Regions from separate parts of the Salinicola lusitanus genome, predicted to be linked through region 1. Evidence: predicted binding sites of a transcription regulator. Region 1 holds the regulator's gene; each other region holds the start of a gene.
What was found. The regulator LexA, encoded in region 1, represses DNA repair genes until DNA is damaged. The targets are predictions, from matches to a motif close to TACTGTNTANNTANACAGTA.

Region 2: AAGT95_RS11860 (putative DNA modification/repair radical SAM protein) is a predicted target of LexA. The motif match lies at 1,240-1,259, and genes of this name have one in related genera.
Region 3: AAGT95_RS15945 (DUF1654 domain-containing protein) is a predicted target of LexA. The motif match lies at 1,286-1,305, and genes of this name have one in related genera.
Region 4: recN (DNA repair protein RecN) is a predicted target of LexA. The motif match lies at 1,631-1,650, and genes of this name have one in related genera.

Annotation. Positions count from the first base shown of each region.
Region 1 covers NZ_CP151919.1:3,877,386-3,880,866, reverse strand. The annotation lists gene purU (formyltetrahydrofolate deformylase) at 1-210, shown strand, start outside; gene dinB (DNA polymerase IV) at 228-1,295, opposite strand; gene lexA (transcriptional repressor LexA) at 1,313-1,960, opposite strand; gene AAGT95_RS17510 (TetR/AcrR family transcriptional regulator) at 2,253-2,921, shown strand; gene nagZ (beta-N-acetylhexosaminidase) at 3,008-3,481, shown strand, end outside.
Region 2 covers NZ_CP151919.1:2,617,197-2,620,677, reverse strand. The annotation lists gene AAGT95_RS11865 (RecQ family ATP-dependent DNA helicase) at 1-1,166, shown strand, start outside; gene AAGT95_RS11860 (putative DNA modification/repair radical SAM protein) at 1,286-2,545, shown strand; gene AAGT95_RS11855 (TIGR03915 family putative DNA repair protein) at 2,572-3,481, shown strand, end outside.
Region 3 covers NZ_CP151919.1:3,548,517-3,551,997, forward strand. The annotation lists gene AAGT95_RS15930 (potassium/proton antiporter) at 1-292, shown strand, start outside; gene AAGT95_RS15935 (hypothetical protein) at 308-523, opposite strand; gene AAGT95_RS15940 (hypothetical protein) at 618-920, opposite strand; gene AAGT95_RS15945 (DUF1654 domain-containing protein) at 1,028-1,270, opposite strand; gene AAGT95_RS15950 (hypothetical protein) at 1,374-1,715, opposite strand; gene AAGT95_RS15955 (STN domain-containing protein) at 1,832-2,161, opposite strand; tRNA gene AAGT95_RS15960 (tRNA-Ser) at 2,416-2,506, opposite strand; gene AAGT95_RS15965 (Bax inhibitor-1/YccA family protein) at 2,672-3,343, shown strand; gene tusD (sulfurtransferase complex subunit TusD) at 3,458-3,481, shown strand, end outside.
Region 4 covers NZ_CP151919.1:1,640,900-1,644,380, reverse strand. The annotation lists gene dnaK (molecular chaperone DnaK) at 1-708, opposite strand, end outside; gene grpE (nucleotide exchange factor GrpE) at 862-1,494, opposite strand; gene recN (DNA repair protein RecN) at 1,716-3,389, shown strand; gene fur (ferric iron uptake transcriptional regulator) at 3,472-3,481, opposite strand, start outside.

The DNA.
Region 1 (3,481 bases):
ATCGGTGCCAGCTGCCACTACGTCACCGAGGAGCTCGACGCGGGGCCGATCATCGAACAGGACATCCAGCGCGTGTCGCATTGCCATACACCCCAGGACCTGGTGCGGCTGGGGCGCGATGTGGAAAAGGCCGTGCTCGCGCGTGGATTGCGATGGCATCTACAGGATCGCGTGCTCATTCACGGCAACAAGACGGTGGTGTTCTCCTGATCCGCGCCACCTGACGTTCAAGGCGTCGCCGGTTGGTCGCCGTCGAACAGGCCCAACTGGCGCTGCTCCTGCTCCGGCACCAGCCGCACGCCGACACCCAGCAGCCTGACCGGGCGCTCGCCTCGTCGCCATGCGCTCTCCAGCAGCTCATGGAAGCGCGCGTCGATGATGCCGCGAGCCCCCGTTTCCTGCGTGGTGCTGGAGAAGTCGTCGAAGCGTACTTTGACGAACTGCTTGGCAATGGCAGGATCGCCATGGCGGGCGACGCGATCGTGGAGTTTCTCGATCAGGGGCTCGAGCGCGCCGTGACAGTCACTCAGGTGGGGCAGGTCGCGGTCATAGGTGGTCTCGACGCTGACGGATTTGCGTTCACGCGAGACATTGACCGGACGGTCGTCGATGCCGTGCGCCAATTCGTGCAGACGGCGTCCGAACTTGCCGAACTGATCCAGCAGCTTGTCCATCGACTGGGCCCGGAGATCGGCACAACTGGCGATCCCCAAGGTATCGAGCTTGGTTGCCGTCGCCGGCCCGACGCCATGGAGTTTCCTGACCGGCAAGTCGGTAATGAACGACTCCATCTCCGTCGGCGGGATCACAAACAGGCCGTCGGGTTTGTCCCAGTCGCTGGCGATCTTGGCAAGGAACTTGTTGGGGGCGACGCCGACCGAGATGACGATGCCCGTTCTCGCCAGGGCTTCGTCCTTGAGCCAGCGAGCCATCCAGGTGGCGCTGCCCCGGAATCGGGTGACTTCGGTCACGTCGAGGTAGGCTTCATCGAGAGAGAGTGGCTCGACCAGCGGTGTCAGTTCGTGAAAGATCGCCTGGATCTGCTGCGATACTTCCCGATACTTGTTGAAGTCGGGCGGCAGCAGCTTCAACTCGGGACACAGACGCAGCGCTCGCGCCGTGGGCATGGCGGAGTGCACGCCGAATTGCCGCGCCGGGTAGTTGCAGGTAGCGATCACCCCCCGTCGCTCGGCACTTCCGCCGATCGCCAGCGGCGTATTCGCGAGCGACGGATCGTCGCGCATCTCCACGGCCGCGTAGAAGCAGTCGCAGTCGGCGTGCAGAATCTTGCGCATGGCGCCGGGCGATAGCCTCAGTGAAGGCCGGTGCCGTTGCCACCGCGAATGACGCCAACGCCGAGTCCCTCGATCTCCAGGTGCTGATGCTTCAGATCGATCACGATGGGCTCGAAGTCCGCATTCTCGGCGATGAGCGTGACCCGGCTACCCTGGCGCTGGAAGCGCTTGACGGTGACGTCGTCTTCCAGCCTTGCCACGACGATCTGGCCGTTGCGAATCTCCTGGGTGCGGTGAACGGCGAGCAGGTCGCCGTCGAAGATTCCGGCGTCCTTCATCGACAGTCCGCGAACCCGGAGCAGGTAGTCGGCGCTGGGCGTGAAATAGTCGGCCGGGAGGGGGCAGTATCGGTCGATGTGTTCGGTGGCCAGAATCGGGCTGCCCGCAGCGACGCTGCCGATCACCGGCAAGCCCTCGGCAGCGGCTTCGGCGGGCTCGGCTTCCTGCCCGCTGGTGGGCAGTCGGATCCCGCGGGAGGTGCCGGGTATCATGCGGATGACGCCCTTGCGGTCCAGCGCGCGCAAGTGCTCCTCGGCGGCGTTGGGGGAGCGGAACCCCAGCGCGCGGGCGATTTCGGCTCGTGTCGGCGGGTAGCCGAATTCGCCCATCGTCTTGACGATGAAATCATAGACGTTCTGCTGTCGTGCGGTGAGCGGTCGCGCCATCGGTCTCTCCCGGGCCTTGAGGGTCAATCAGGCGATTTGGGGCCTGCTTGGATTGCCAGGCGTTATCCAACTGGACATGGATCGGATTGGGTGGCGTCCGATCCGCAGCCAGGCGTGTTCATGCATACAGGCTGGAATTGTATCCAGTCGTTGGCGATGAGGGAAGTCTTTCGCGCCCGGACTGGGAGACCCGGAACTCCAGGTCCGACGAAATGCTCGATTGTGTGGCTTGTGTGGGAATGATTAGAATCATAATCGTTCTAAGTCGTTGTTCTCAGGCACGAGGTATGACATGGCCCGACCCGACACCGTTACTCGTATTCTCGATACGGCGGAGGTCCTTTTTGCCGAAAAGGGGTTCGCTGAAACCTCGCTGCGCAACATCACGACCCGGGCCAAGGTCAATCTGGCGGCGGTGAATTATCATTTTGGGTCCAAGAAAGCGTTGATCCAGGCCGTGTTTGCCCGCTATCTCGATCCCTTCTCGGAGCGGCTGAATCTGGCGCTGGATGGGCTGGAGGCTCGCTACCGGAACGGGGGCGTGCCACTCGAGGTACTGCTGGAGCAGCTTGCCACCAGCGTTCTGGAGGTGCCCGCCGAACGTAACAGCCTCAAGGTCTTCATGAAGCTGCTGGGGTTGGCCTATACGCAGGCCCAGGGACATCTGCGGCGCTACATCCAGGAGCACTACGGGGAGACGTTCCACCGTTTCGTCCGCTGCCTGCGACTGGCGACGCCGGACCTGCCGGATGCCGAGCGATTCTGGCGACTCCATTTCATGCTGGGCACGGTGATCTTCACCCTGTCCGGACTGGATGCGCTGAGGGATATCGCCGACAGCGAGTATCAGGAACACATGTCGGTCAGGGAGCTGATCCGCCACCTTCGTCCGGTCGTGGTGGCCGGCATGCAGGCGCCGCTGCCTGCGTCCCTCGAGAAGGTCGGTTCGGCTGTCGAGTGAGAGGATGACTCCTGGCACCCTCGGCCTCTGTCATGGGAACCCACTGTCGTCTAGAATCGGGCGCTCAATGGTCTCAGGTGTTAGCTATGACTCAACCTCTCGGCCCGGTCATGCTGGATGTCGAAGGCACCCAGTTACGTGACGAAGAGCGCCAGTTGATCTCGCGAGCGGAGGTCGGTGGTGTCTTGCTGTTTGCCAGGAACACCCCGGACGTCGCCACGACCCAGGCGTTGATCGGCCAGATTCGCGAGTGTCGCCCCGATATCCTGGTTGCGATCGATCAGGAAGGTGGTCGGGTGCAGCGCTTGAAGGAGGGCGTGACGCAGATACCGCCCATGGCGGTACTGGGCCACCACTTCGCGGAGTCCCCCGAGTCGGCATTGACCCTGACCCAGGACGCCGGCTGGCTGCTGGGCATGGAGATGGCCGCTTGCGGGTTCGATCTGAGTTTCGCGCCTGTGCTCGATCTCGACGACGACCAGTCGCCCGCCATCGGGTCGCGAAGTTTCTCGCCGGATCCGGAGGTGGTCGCCGTGCTGGCGGGCGCCTTCATCGAGGGG
Region 2 (3,481 bases), 1.3 Mb from region 1:
TCGCTACCATCGCCTTCGGCATGGGAATCGACAAGGGCGATATCCGCAACGTCATCCACTACGACCTGCCCAAGTCGATCGAGAACTACAGCCAGGAGATCGGCCGCGCCGGCCGCGACGGCAAACCGTCGCGCTGTCTGATGCTGGCCGGTCGGGACGGCCTGCGGGTGCTCGAGAACTTCGTCTACGGCGACACCCCGGAGCGCGAGGGTATCCGCCACGTGCTCGGCGAGATCGCCGACGCCGGCCGGCAGCCGGCGCGCCAGTGGCCGGTGCTGCTCAACACGCTCTCCCGCGACAGCAACGTCCGGCTGCTGCCGTTGAAGACGCTGCTGGTCCGGCTCGAGATGCATGGCGTCATCGCGCCCCGCTTCGCCTACCTGGCCGAGTATCGCCTGCGCTATCTCGACGACACCGCCGCCCTGATCGCGCGCTTCGAAGGCGAGCGCGCCGACTTCGTTCGCCTGCTCGTCGACAACATCGCCGTCGCCAGGACCTGGGGCACGGTGGATTTCGAGCGACTCCATCAGGCCGGTGCCGCCGCGGGAATCGATGCCTCGCGCTCGAGGGTCATCGCCGCCCTGGAGTACTTCCAGGACAAGGGCTGGGTGGTGCTGGAAGGCAAACGCATGACCGACGTCTACGAGGTCCGCCAGCCCGAACTCGATATCGACGCGCTCGCCGATCGACTGCTGGCGGAGAGCCAATCCCGGGAGCAGGCGGAGATCGACCGCCTCCAGGCCATGCTGGAGCTGTTCGAATCGGAGACCTGCCTGACCCGGCGACTCGCCGCCTACTTCGGCGACACCCGGTTCGAGCAGCCCCAGGCCACCCAAGGCTGCGGCCAGCCGGATCAGACTGCCCAAGGCTGCGGCCACTGCTCGGTCTGCCACGGCCATGTCGCACGCCTGCCGGGGGCACCGGCACTGCCCGCACTGACCGATGCCGACTTCACCCGCCAGGCCGGGCCATTCATCGAACGCCACCGCGAACAGCTCGGGACGTCGCCCGGCGCGCAGCGCATCGCCCACTTCCTGTGCGGGCTGTCGATGCCGGTGTTCACGCCACTCAAGGCGCGGCAGTTGAACGGCTTCGGCGTCCACGAGCAGCGCCCCTACCCCGATGTCAGGGCGTGGATCGAGAAACGGATCGCCCAACCAGGCTGAGCGCTTAGCCTCTCCAGCGTCGACGCCCGCCTCTGATTCGGCAATCCACCTTGTCGATCTCGACAATCTCGAATACTGTATATCCAGACAGTATTCGAGATGGGTCACAGGATTGCCGCATGGAACTGATCGACAAGCTCTCCATCCTCGCCGATGCCGCCAAGTACGATGCCTCCTGCGCCAGCAGCGGCGCGCCCAAGCGCTCATCGCGCGGCAAGGCGGGGCTCGGTTCGTCGAACGGCATGGGGATCTGCCACAGCTTCACCCCGGATGGGCGCTGTGTCTCGCTGCTCAAGGTGTTGCTGACCAACTTCTGCCTGTTCGACTGTCAGTACTGCGTCAACCGACGCTCGAGCAATGTGCCGCGAGCGCGATTCACGCCGGAGGAGGTCGTCCGCCTGACGCTGTCGTTCTACCGTCGCAACACCATCAGCGGGCTATTCCTGAGCTCCGGGATCATCCGCTCCAGCGACTACACCATGGAGCAGCTGATCCAGGTGGCGAAGCTGCTACGCGAGACCCATCAGTTTCGCGGCTATATCCATCTCAAGGCGATCCCCGAAGCGGACCCCAGGCTGCTGGAGGAAGCCGGCCGCTACGCCGACCGGTTGAGCGCGAACATCGAACTGCCGACCCTGACCAGCCTCAAGACCCTGGCCCCGGAAAAGGAGCTCGGCACCATCCACTCGGCCATGGGGCACATGCGCCAGCGTATCGATGCCGCCAACGACGACGCTCAGCGGGACTCGAAACGCCTGCCGCGCAGCGCCAACCCCAAGCGCATGGCGCCAATCTACGCACCCGGCGGCCAGAGCACGCAGATGATCGTCGGTGCCGATGCCACCGATGACCGCACCATCCTCCAGTCCGCCCAGCATCTCTATCGCGACTTCCGCCTCAAGCGGGTCTACTACTCGGCGTTCAGCCCGATCCCGGAGCGCCCCGCCGGGCTACCCCAGGCCGCACCGCCGCTACTGCGCGAGCATCGGCTCTACCAGGCCGACTTCCTGATTCGCGGCTACGGCTTCCAGGCCGAGGAGTTGCTGAACGCACCGGGCAACCTGGACCTGGAGATCGATCCCAAGCTGGCCTGGGCGCTGGCCCACCGCGACGACTTCCCGGTCGACCTCAACCGCGCCGAGCCGGCGATGATCGCCCGCATTCCGGGCATCGGACTGCGCAGCGTGCAACGACTGGTCGATCTGCGGCGACTGCGGCGCATCCGCTATCAGGACCTGGTGGCGCTGCGGTGTCGCCTGGAGACCCTGCGGCCCTTCGTGGTGACCCAGGACTACCGCCCCACCGATGCCCAGGGTGACAGCGCTCGCCTGCGCCAGAGCCTGACCCAGCCCCAGCCGGCGCAGATGGCGTTGTGGTAGCGCCGCGTTCCGCAGGAGATCCCGCCATGGCCAACGCCTCGATGAGCCCGACCTCGTCCGCTGCCTGGGCCAACGACTTCGACGAGTGGCGCACCCAGGCGCGTCGGCTGCTTCACCTCGGCGTGCCACCGGCCAGCGTGACCTGGCACGATGGCAACGCCAGTCATGACGACCTGTTCTCCTGGCAGGAGCCGCCGTCCATGCCGCCAGGCCCGCCGCCGGCGCCGATCCGGATCGGTCGCGATCAGTTGACGCTGCTGCGCAACGCTGCGCGCTATCGTGCGGAGGGCCACGACCAACCGCGCTGGCCACTGCTCTACCGGGTGTTGTGGCGATGGGCCCGGGGCGACGCCGCGGCCATGCATCCCGCCGACGTCGATGGCCGCGTGCTGCATCAGCGCTGGCACGCGGTCAAGCGGGAAGCGCATCACATGCATGCCTTCCTGCGCTTCCACCGCTGCGACGATGGACGAGGTGAGCGCTATCTCGCCTGGTTCGAGCCCGCCCATGACGTGCTCGACCTGGGCGCGGAGCACTTCGCCGACCGCATGGGCGGTTCACGCTGGATCATCGCCACTCCCCGTGGCGGCGTAGGCTGGGACGGCTCGGCGCTGGACTATCGCACGCCCTGCCCGAGGGAGTGGACCGACGAAGCCAGAACGGCCGCCGAACGCGCCAACGCCGACGAGGAGCACGCCCTGTGGCGGACCTACTTCGTCAGCACCTTCAACCCCGCGCGCCTCAACCACAGGGTCATGACCCAGCACATGCCGCAGCGGTTCTGGCGTCACCTCAGCGAGGGCGATCTGATTCCGGTGATGGAGGCCAAGGCCCGCCATGGCGGGCAGCGCCTGGCCCAGGAGAGCAGCGTGGGCCGGCGCAAGGGCAAGGCGCTCCCGGGCGGCAGGCCCACCCTTCCCCGCTCACCCTCGGGCG
Region 3 (3,481 bases), 330 kb from region 1:
CCTGCCGTCTCTCAACCGCCTGTTCAATGGGGAGGCGAAGCTCAAGCGCGAGCGTGCCTTCTTCGGTACATTTACCCTGGACGGCGAAGCGCTCATGCAGGAAGTCGCCAGCGCCTACGGTTTGACCCTGAGTCCGGGGGAGCAGGAGATGACGCTGGGAGAGTTCGTGGCGCTGCGTGTCGGCGGTCATCCCGTCGTCGGGGATGACGTCGACTGGCACGGTTTTCACTGGGTGGTCAGTGAGATGGAGGGTAATCGTGTGACGCGGGTGGGGTTGCGCCTCTACCACTGAGACCGACGGCCGGCGTCACTCGACGTCGGCATCATCGGTGGGATTGTCCAGCCGTTTGCCGGTTTCGCGGGAGGTCATACTGTTCATGCTGTCGGCTCGCTTTTTCGCCTCCGCGGCTTCCGCGAAATGGCCCAGGCTGCCTCCCGTATCACCATCATAGACCTCGTAGCATACCTGCTCGGGCTTGCCGGGCTTGTGCGTCTTTCTTATCTCGACGAATGGCTCTGCCATGATCGAATCCTCCTGAAGATGCATCGGCTATCGGGTTGGCTGTGGTGCCGACGTGGTACGGCAAGTGGATGGGGCTTGTTCGTCGCGAAAAAGGTCAGTCCGGGTCCAGGTCCCACTGCAGACCGAACTGAAGGCCATTGATCGCTTCATCAATGAAGCCCGCATTCTGATTGTCGCGGCCATCATCGGCCTGCTCCAGTGACGCCTGCGTCTGTGGGTCCGGCCATCCCAGACGCGCCATGCACAACTGATACTCCGGCTCACCGGCGATCTGATGCGTCTGACGTTCGCAGGTGTTGCTGTCTCGCAGAAAGTTCGTCGCCGTCAGTCGTGGCGTCGCCGACACACAGCCAGCCAAGACGAGGGGGACGACGAAGGAGATTAACGCTCGGTGCATTGTCGACATCACTGAAAGCTAGATGCAGAGTAGCACTGTTTGCGAACTCATCCGCCCCCCTGATGAAAATTTCGCCGAGCGCCTCGATCAAGACTGTCCGCCTTGGTTCATGAAGCCAGTCCAGTCGTGGGGAGGCGCCAGCTCAGCAGAATATCGTGATGGGTGATATGAATGACCCGAACCTGATCACTATCGTCGAACTGTTCGACGAGACGCTCCCATTCGTGGATGGGTTCGTGTGTGCCACGGCTGATCGCGACCTGGTGGAAGTGGTTGGCTTGCGCTCGCGAAATCAACTGCTCGATACGCCGCACGAGCCGTCTCTCGGGCGTCGGGAAGGGGATGATCATCGATCGCTCCGCAATAACTGTTCATGCATACAGTATCCGCGACAGAGGGCGTCAACACAACCGCTATCGGGCCGCAAGAAGAATCCCGTGAGCGCCTCCAGGTCTATTGCGGATGACTCTCCATGTACGACCGAATCGCAGCCATGGTGGTCTGCATGTCGTCGCAGAATGATTGGGAGGGCTGGAATTCCGCGCCACTCGCCAGCTGCTTCATCTCGTTGTCGTGGTTGGAGACCTGGCCGCTCTCGCGCAACCCTCTGGCCATGCTCGTCAGCGCCTGTTGCGTCTGCTGCGGGTTATCGCTGTTCGATATATAGGCGTCGATCTCCCGGGTCTGCTCGCTGACATGCTTCATCAAGCTATCCGACGAACACTCCAGCGGTGCGGCCATCGCATGCAGTGGCATGGCGGCCATGACCAGTAGTCCCGCAAAGGCGAATTTCACAGTTTGGTCCAAGGCGATATTCCTCATCAGATGATCTGTCTCCTCCGCTGATCCAGCTGGCTCGCGGTCTCCACGCGTTCCCGAGATGGGGGCGGGCGAGGGGGCGCTCCCAGAAACTAGGGCATTATCACGACATGGATAGTGTTCGGTTCGCTGTCGGTGATTTCCAGATTGGTACCTCGGATAGCCGTTTCAAGCGCCTCGCGGATGGACATCGTCCCGTGAATGCCATTGACCCGAATGCCAGCCGTCCTGGTCAAGTCGGTCTTCACGAAACAGCCGGTAGCATGCGCCAGCTGCTGTACTGTCTCGTCAACTCGCTGCGCAGGCGTCTCGTAGGGTGCCACCTTGTCACAGGCGTCCGTCGAGGCGATCGATGCGTCCCGGTTCTGGCTCGAACATCCGGCCAGGGCGGCGAGCGCAAGCGCAGCCAACACGGGTTTCATCCACTCCCTCCCTGCCGATGCGACCCTGTGAGTCACGAGAGTAGCGGCTTACGATCGAGGTGAATAGGCGCCGGTGCCTCTGCCTCGGCTCGGAGAGGGCGGGCTGATCCTGCGCCGTTATACGGTATGAGGTTCAAGCGGGGAGCGCGCACGTGATCCGGCCTTTCCAAGATGACGGGTCTGGAGCGGTTTGACGGGCTCAGAAACGAAAAAGCCCCGCAGCGATGAGGCTGTCGGGGCTTTCGAATGTAAGGTGGCGGAGGGACAGGGATTCGAACCCTGGGTAGGCTATTAACCTACGCCGGTTTTCAAGACCGGTGCATTCAACCGCTCTGCCATCCCTCCGGCTTACGGCGGGGAATACTACCAGCTTATTGGAGCGCGTCAATAGGTTCTTTAGCTTTCAAGGAGTTATTTCGCTTTGCGGCGAGCGTATAACGCTTGTCAGGGGAACTTTGCAAGGGCATTCTGGTCTACGGGTGAGTTTCAACAGAACTGAGGGGACGACAAATGGATTATCGAACGTCGCACGACATCACCGATCGCCGATCGAGTGCGGTCAGCACCAACAAGGTGTTGCGCAACACCTACATGTTGCTGGCCATGACACTGCTATTCTCCGCCGTGACCGCCGGCGTCGCCATGGCGATGGGCGTCACGCAGCTCAACATCTTCGTGTTCTTCATCGGTGCCTATGGCCTGATGTTCCTGGTCCACAAGACCGCCAACTCCGGTGCCGGCATCGCGGCGATCTTCGCCTTCACCGGTTTCATGGGTTTCACGCTGGGGCCGATCATCGACCTCTATCTGTCGATTCCCAATGGCGCGCAGCTGGTGATGACGGCGCTGGGCATGACCGCGGCCACCTTCCTGGGGCTGTCGGCCGTGGCGCTGATCACGCGCAAGGACTTCAGCTTCCTGGGTAACTTCATGATGGCGGGCGCCATCGTGCTGGTACTGGCCATGGTCGCTGCGCTGATCTTCAACATCCCGGGCCTGGCGCTGGCAGTCTCCGCCGGTTTCGTGCTGTTCTCGTCCGCGGCGATTCTGTACCAGACCAGCGAGATCGTGAATCGCGCCGGGGAGACCAACTATATCCTGGCAACCGTCACGCTCTACGTCTCGATCTACAATCTGTTCATCAGTCTGCTGTCGATCCTGGGTGTCATGTCTCGCGACTGATCTCCTTGGCGTGGTATCGACGCAAACGAGGCCCCACTACGGTGGGGCCTCGCCGTTTGATACCATGAGCATGCCAGACTTCTCCCGGCAGCTTGCACGGAATCATCGGTCGTCATGCTCAATTACGCATTACTGCTA
Region 4 (3,481 bases), 2.2 Mb from region 1:
CAGCTTGAGGTCGAAATCCTCGCCACCCAGGAAGGTGTCACCGTTGGTCGCCAGCACCTCGAACTGCTTCTCGCCATCGACGTCGGCCACTTCGATGATCGAGATGTCGAAGGTACCGCCACCCAGGTCGTAGACCGCGATGGTGCGGTCACCGGTGGAGCGGTCCATGCCGTAGGCCAGCGCGGCTGCGGTCGGCTCGTTGATGATGCGCTTGACTTCGAGACCGGCGATACGGCCGGCGTCCTTGGTCGCCTGGCGCTGAGAGTCGTTGAAGTAGGCCGGCACGGTGATGACCGCTTCGGTCACTTCTTCACCGAGATAGTCCTCGGCGGTCTTCTTCATCTTTTTCAGCACTTCGGCGCTGACCTGGGGCGGTGCCAACTTGTTGTCGTTGACCTTGACCCAGGCGTCGCCGTTGTCGGCTTCGACGATCTCGTAAGGCACCATCTTGATGTCTTTCTGGACGACATCGTCCTTGAACTTGCGGCCGACCAGACGCTTGATGGCGTAGAGCGTGTTGGTCGGGTTGGTGACCGCCTGACGCTTGGCCGCCTGACCGACCAGCGTTTCGCCGTCATCGGTATACGCGATGATGGAAGGCGTCGTGCGGCCACCTTCGGCATTTTCGATCACACGAGTCTTGTCACCATCGAGTACGGCGACACAGGAGTTGGTCGTACCCAGGTCGATGCCAATGATGCGTCCCATAATTCCTCACCTCTAACTATTCGTTGACGACTCAATTCGTTTGGATGACGGCGCTTGCTGCGCGATTGCTTGCTATGTGGGGGCTGGCCGGCGCCTTTCAAGTCCCCGCCGACACTCAGTTGCAGTATCGGCCCGGCCGCGGCACCCGACCCTCTACCCCGCCGCCTTGCTGACCACGACCATCGCCGGCCGAATCAACCGGCCGTTGAGGGTATAGCCCTTCTGCATGACGTCCATCACGGTATTGGGTTCCAGTTCCGGATTGGGAACCATGGTCATGGCTTCGTGGAACTGCGGATCGAACGGCTCGCCCTGGGGATCGAGCTGCTCGACACCGAACTTGCCCAGCACGTCGAGCTGCATCCGGAGCGTCATCGAGACGCCCTCGCGGTGGGTCTCGTCGACCTCCTGCATGCTCTCCAGCCCCTTCTCCAGGCTGTCGACCACCGGCAATAGTTCCTTGACGAACTTCTCGAGCGCGAACTTCTTCGCCTTGTCGGCATCCTGCTCGGCACGACGACGCGCGTTCTGTGCCTCGGCAGCGGCGCGCATCGACTGATCCTTGGCATCTGCCAGCGCCTGCTCGAGCTCCTCGACTCGGGCGGCCAGAACCTCGGCCTCGGGATTGGCCTCCCCCTCGAAGTCATCCGCCTCGTGTTCGAGCGACTCCGCGAACTGCTCCAGATCGCCGTCCAACGTCTCGTTGGTGGACTGGTGCTGGGGCTCGCCGTCGCGTTCGGCGCGCTCGAGTTCTTCGTCTACGGGGTTCTGCGGATCTCTAGCCATGAATCTCTCCTGGCAAGGTGTTGTGACAGCGATTCGACAAGCGTCGGAAGTTGTCTGCCTATATGGGGCTATCGATTCAGATCTCAAGCGTTTCGTCACCACACCATCACGACAGCCGTTGAAGGCCATTTTCGACTACTGTATAAACAACCAGAAACCCGAATCACCGATCGTCCACCGCCCGCTGACCGTATCGCCGCCATTGCCCCGCAGGAGGCCGCATGCTGATCCAACTCGCCATTCGTGACTTCGCTATCGTCGACACGCTGGACCTGGAGTTTCAGGCCGGCATGACCGCCATCACTGGCGAGACCGGGGCCGGCAAGTCGATCCTGCTCGGTGCGCTGGGCCTCTGCCTGGGAGAGCGGGCCGACGCCGGCGGCGTGCGCCACGGCGCCGACCGCGCCGATCTGAGCGCGCGCTTCGACATCGCAGAGCGGGAAGATGCCCGGGCGTGGCTGGCCGCCCGCGAACTGGCGACGGACGACTGCCTGCTTCGCCGCGTCGTCACCGCCAACGGACGCTCCAAGGCGTGGATCAACGGCCAGCCCTGCACCATCGCCGACCTGCGAGAACTGGGCGAGTGCCTGATCGACGTGCACAGCCAGCATGCGCATCAGGCGCTGCTCAACGAGGATACCCACCGCCGCCTGCTCGACGACGCCGCCGGCCATCACAAGGCGGTCGCCGAGCTTGGCGACCTCCATCGCCAATGGCACGCGCTGCGCCGGCAGTATCGTCAACGCAGCGAGAACGACGAGGAGCGCCAGGCCAAGCGCCAGCTGCTGCGCTATCAGGTCGAGGAGCTGGATCAGCTCGATCTCCAGGCGGACGAACTCGCCGACCTGGAGCAGGAGCAGGAGACCCTGGCCCACCTCGAGGAGAGCCTGCGCGAGGCGCAGTTCGCGGCGGACAGCTGCGACCATGACGAACACGGCGCATCGACGCTGCTGTCGCAGGCAACCCAGCGGCTGTCCCGGGTGCCGGGCAGCGACCGCGGCGCACTGTCGGAGGCACTGGGCATGCTCAACGACGCCCAGATCCAGATCGAGGAAGCGGCCCGGGAACTGCACCATTTCGTCGAGTCGACGGAGCTCGATCCGCAACGGCTGGCCTGGGTCGAGGAGCGACTCGGCGAGATTCACCGGATCGCGCGCAAGCATCACGTCATGCCGGAGGAGCTGAGTGGGCTGCATCGCCGGCTGCGGGAAGAGCTGGAGGCGCTCGACGGCGGTGACAACGACCTCGAGACCCTGCGAACCAGGCTCGACGAGCTACGCCAGCAGTACCGCGACAGCGCCAGGGAGATCAGCGAAACGCGACAGCGCGCCGCCAAGGTTTTCGCCCGGCAGGTCCAGGAGCAGCTGGCGTTTCTGGGAATGGACAAGGCGCGCTTCGCCGTCGATGTCTCGCCGCTGGAGACCCCTCAACCCCACGGCCTGGATAGGGTCAGCCTGCAGATCAGCGCCAACCCGGGCCAACCGACCCGGCCGCTGGCCAAGGTCGCCTCGGGCGGCGAACTCTCTCGCGTCAGCCTGGCGATTCAGGTCGTTGCCGCCAGTCACAGCACCCTGGCGACGCTGGTCTTCGACGAGGTCGACGTCGGCATCTCCGGCGCTACCGCCGAGATCGTCGGGCAACTGCTGCGCCGGCTGGGCAGCGATGCCCAGGTCATGACCGTGACCCACCTGCCGCAGGTGGCGGCGCAGGCGCATCAGCATCTGCATATCGAGAAGCACTCCAGCGACGATGCGACCCGCACGCTGATGTCTCAACTGGACGAAGCCGGGCGAGTCCGCGAACTGGCGCGGATGCTGGGAGGCGTCAAGCTCTCCAACCGCACGCTGGCTCATGCGCGCGAGATGCTGGCGGCCAGTCAGCGTTCAGCGCACTGATTGAAAGCCCTTTGAACGCGAAACGCCGACCCGAGGGTCGGCGTTTCGATAGTCTGTCGCGCGCTAGCGGGCGCTGCGCGGGTTACTTCTTG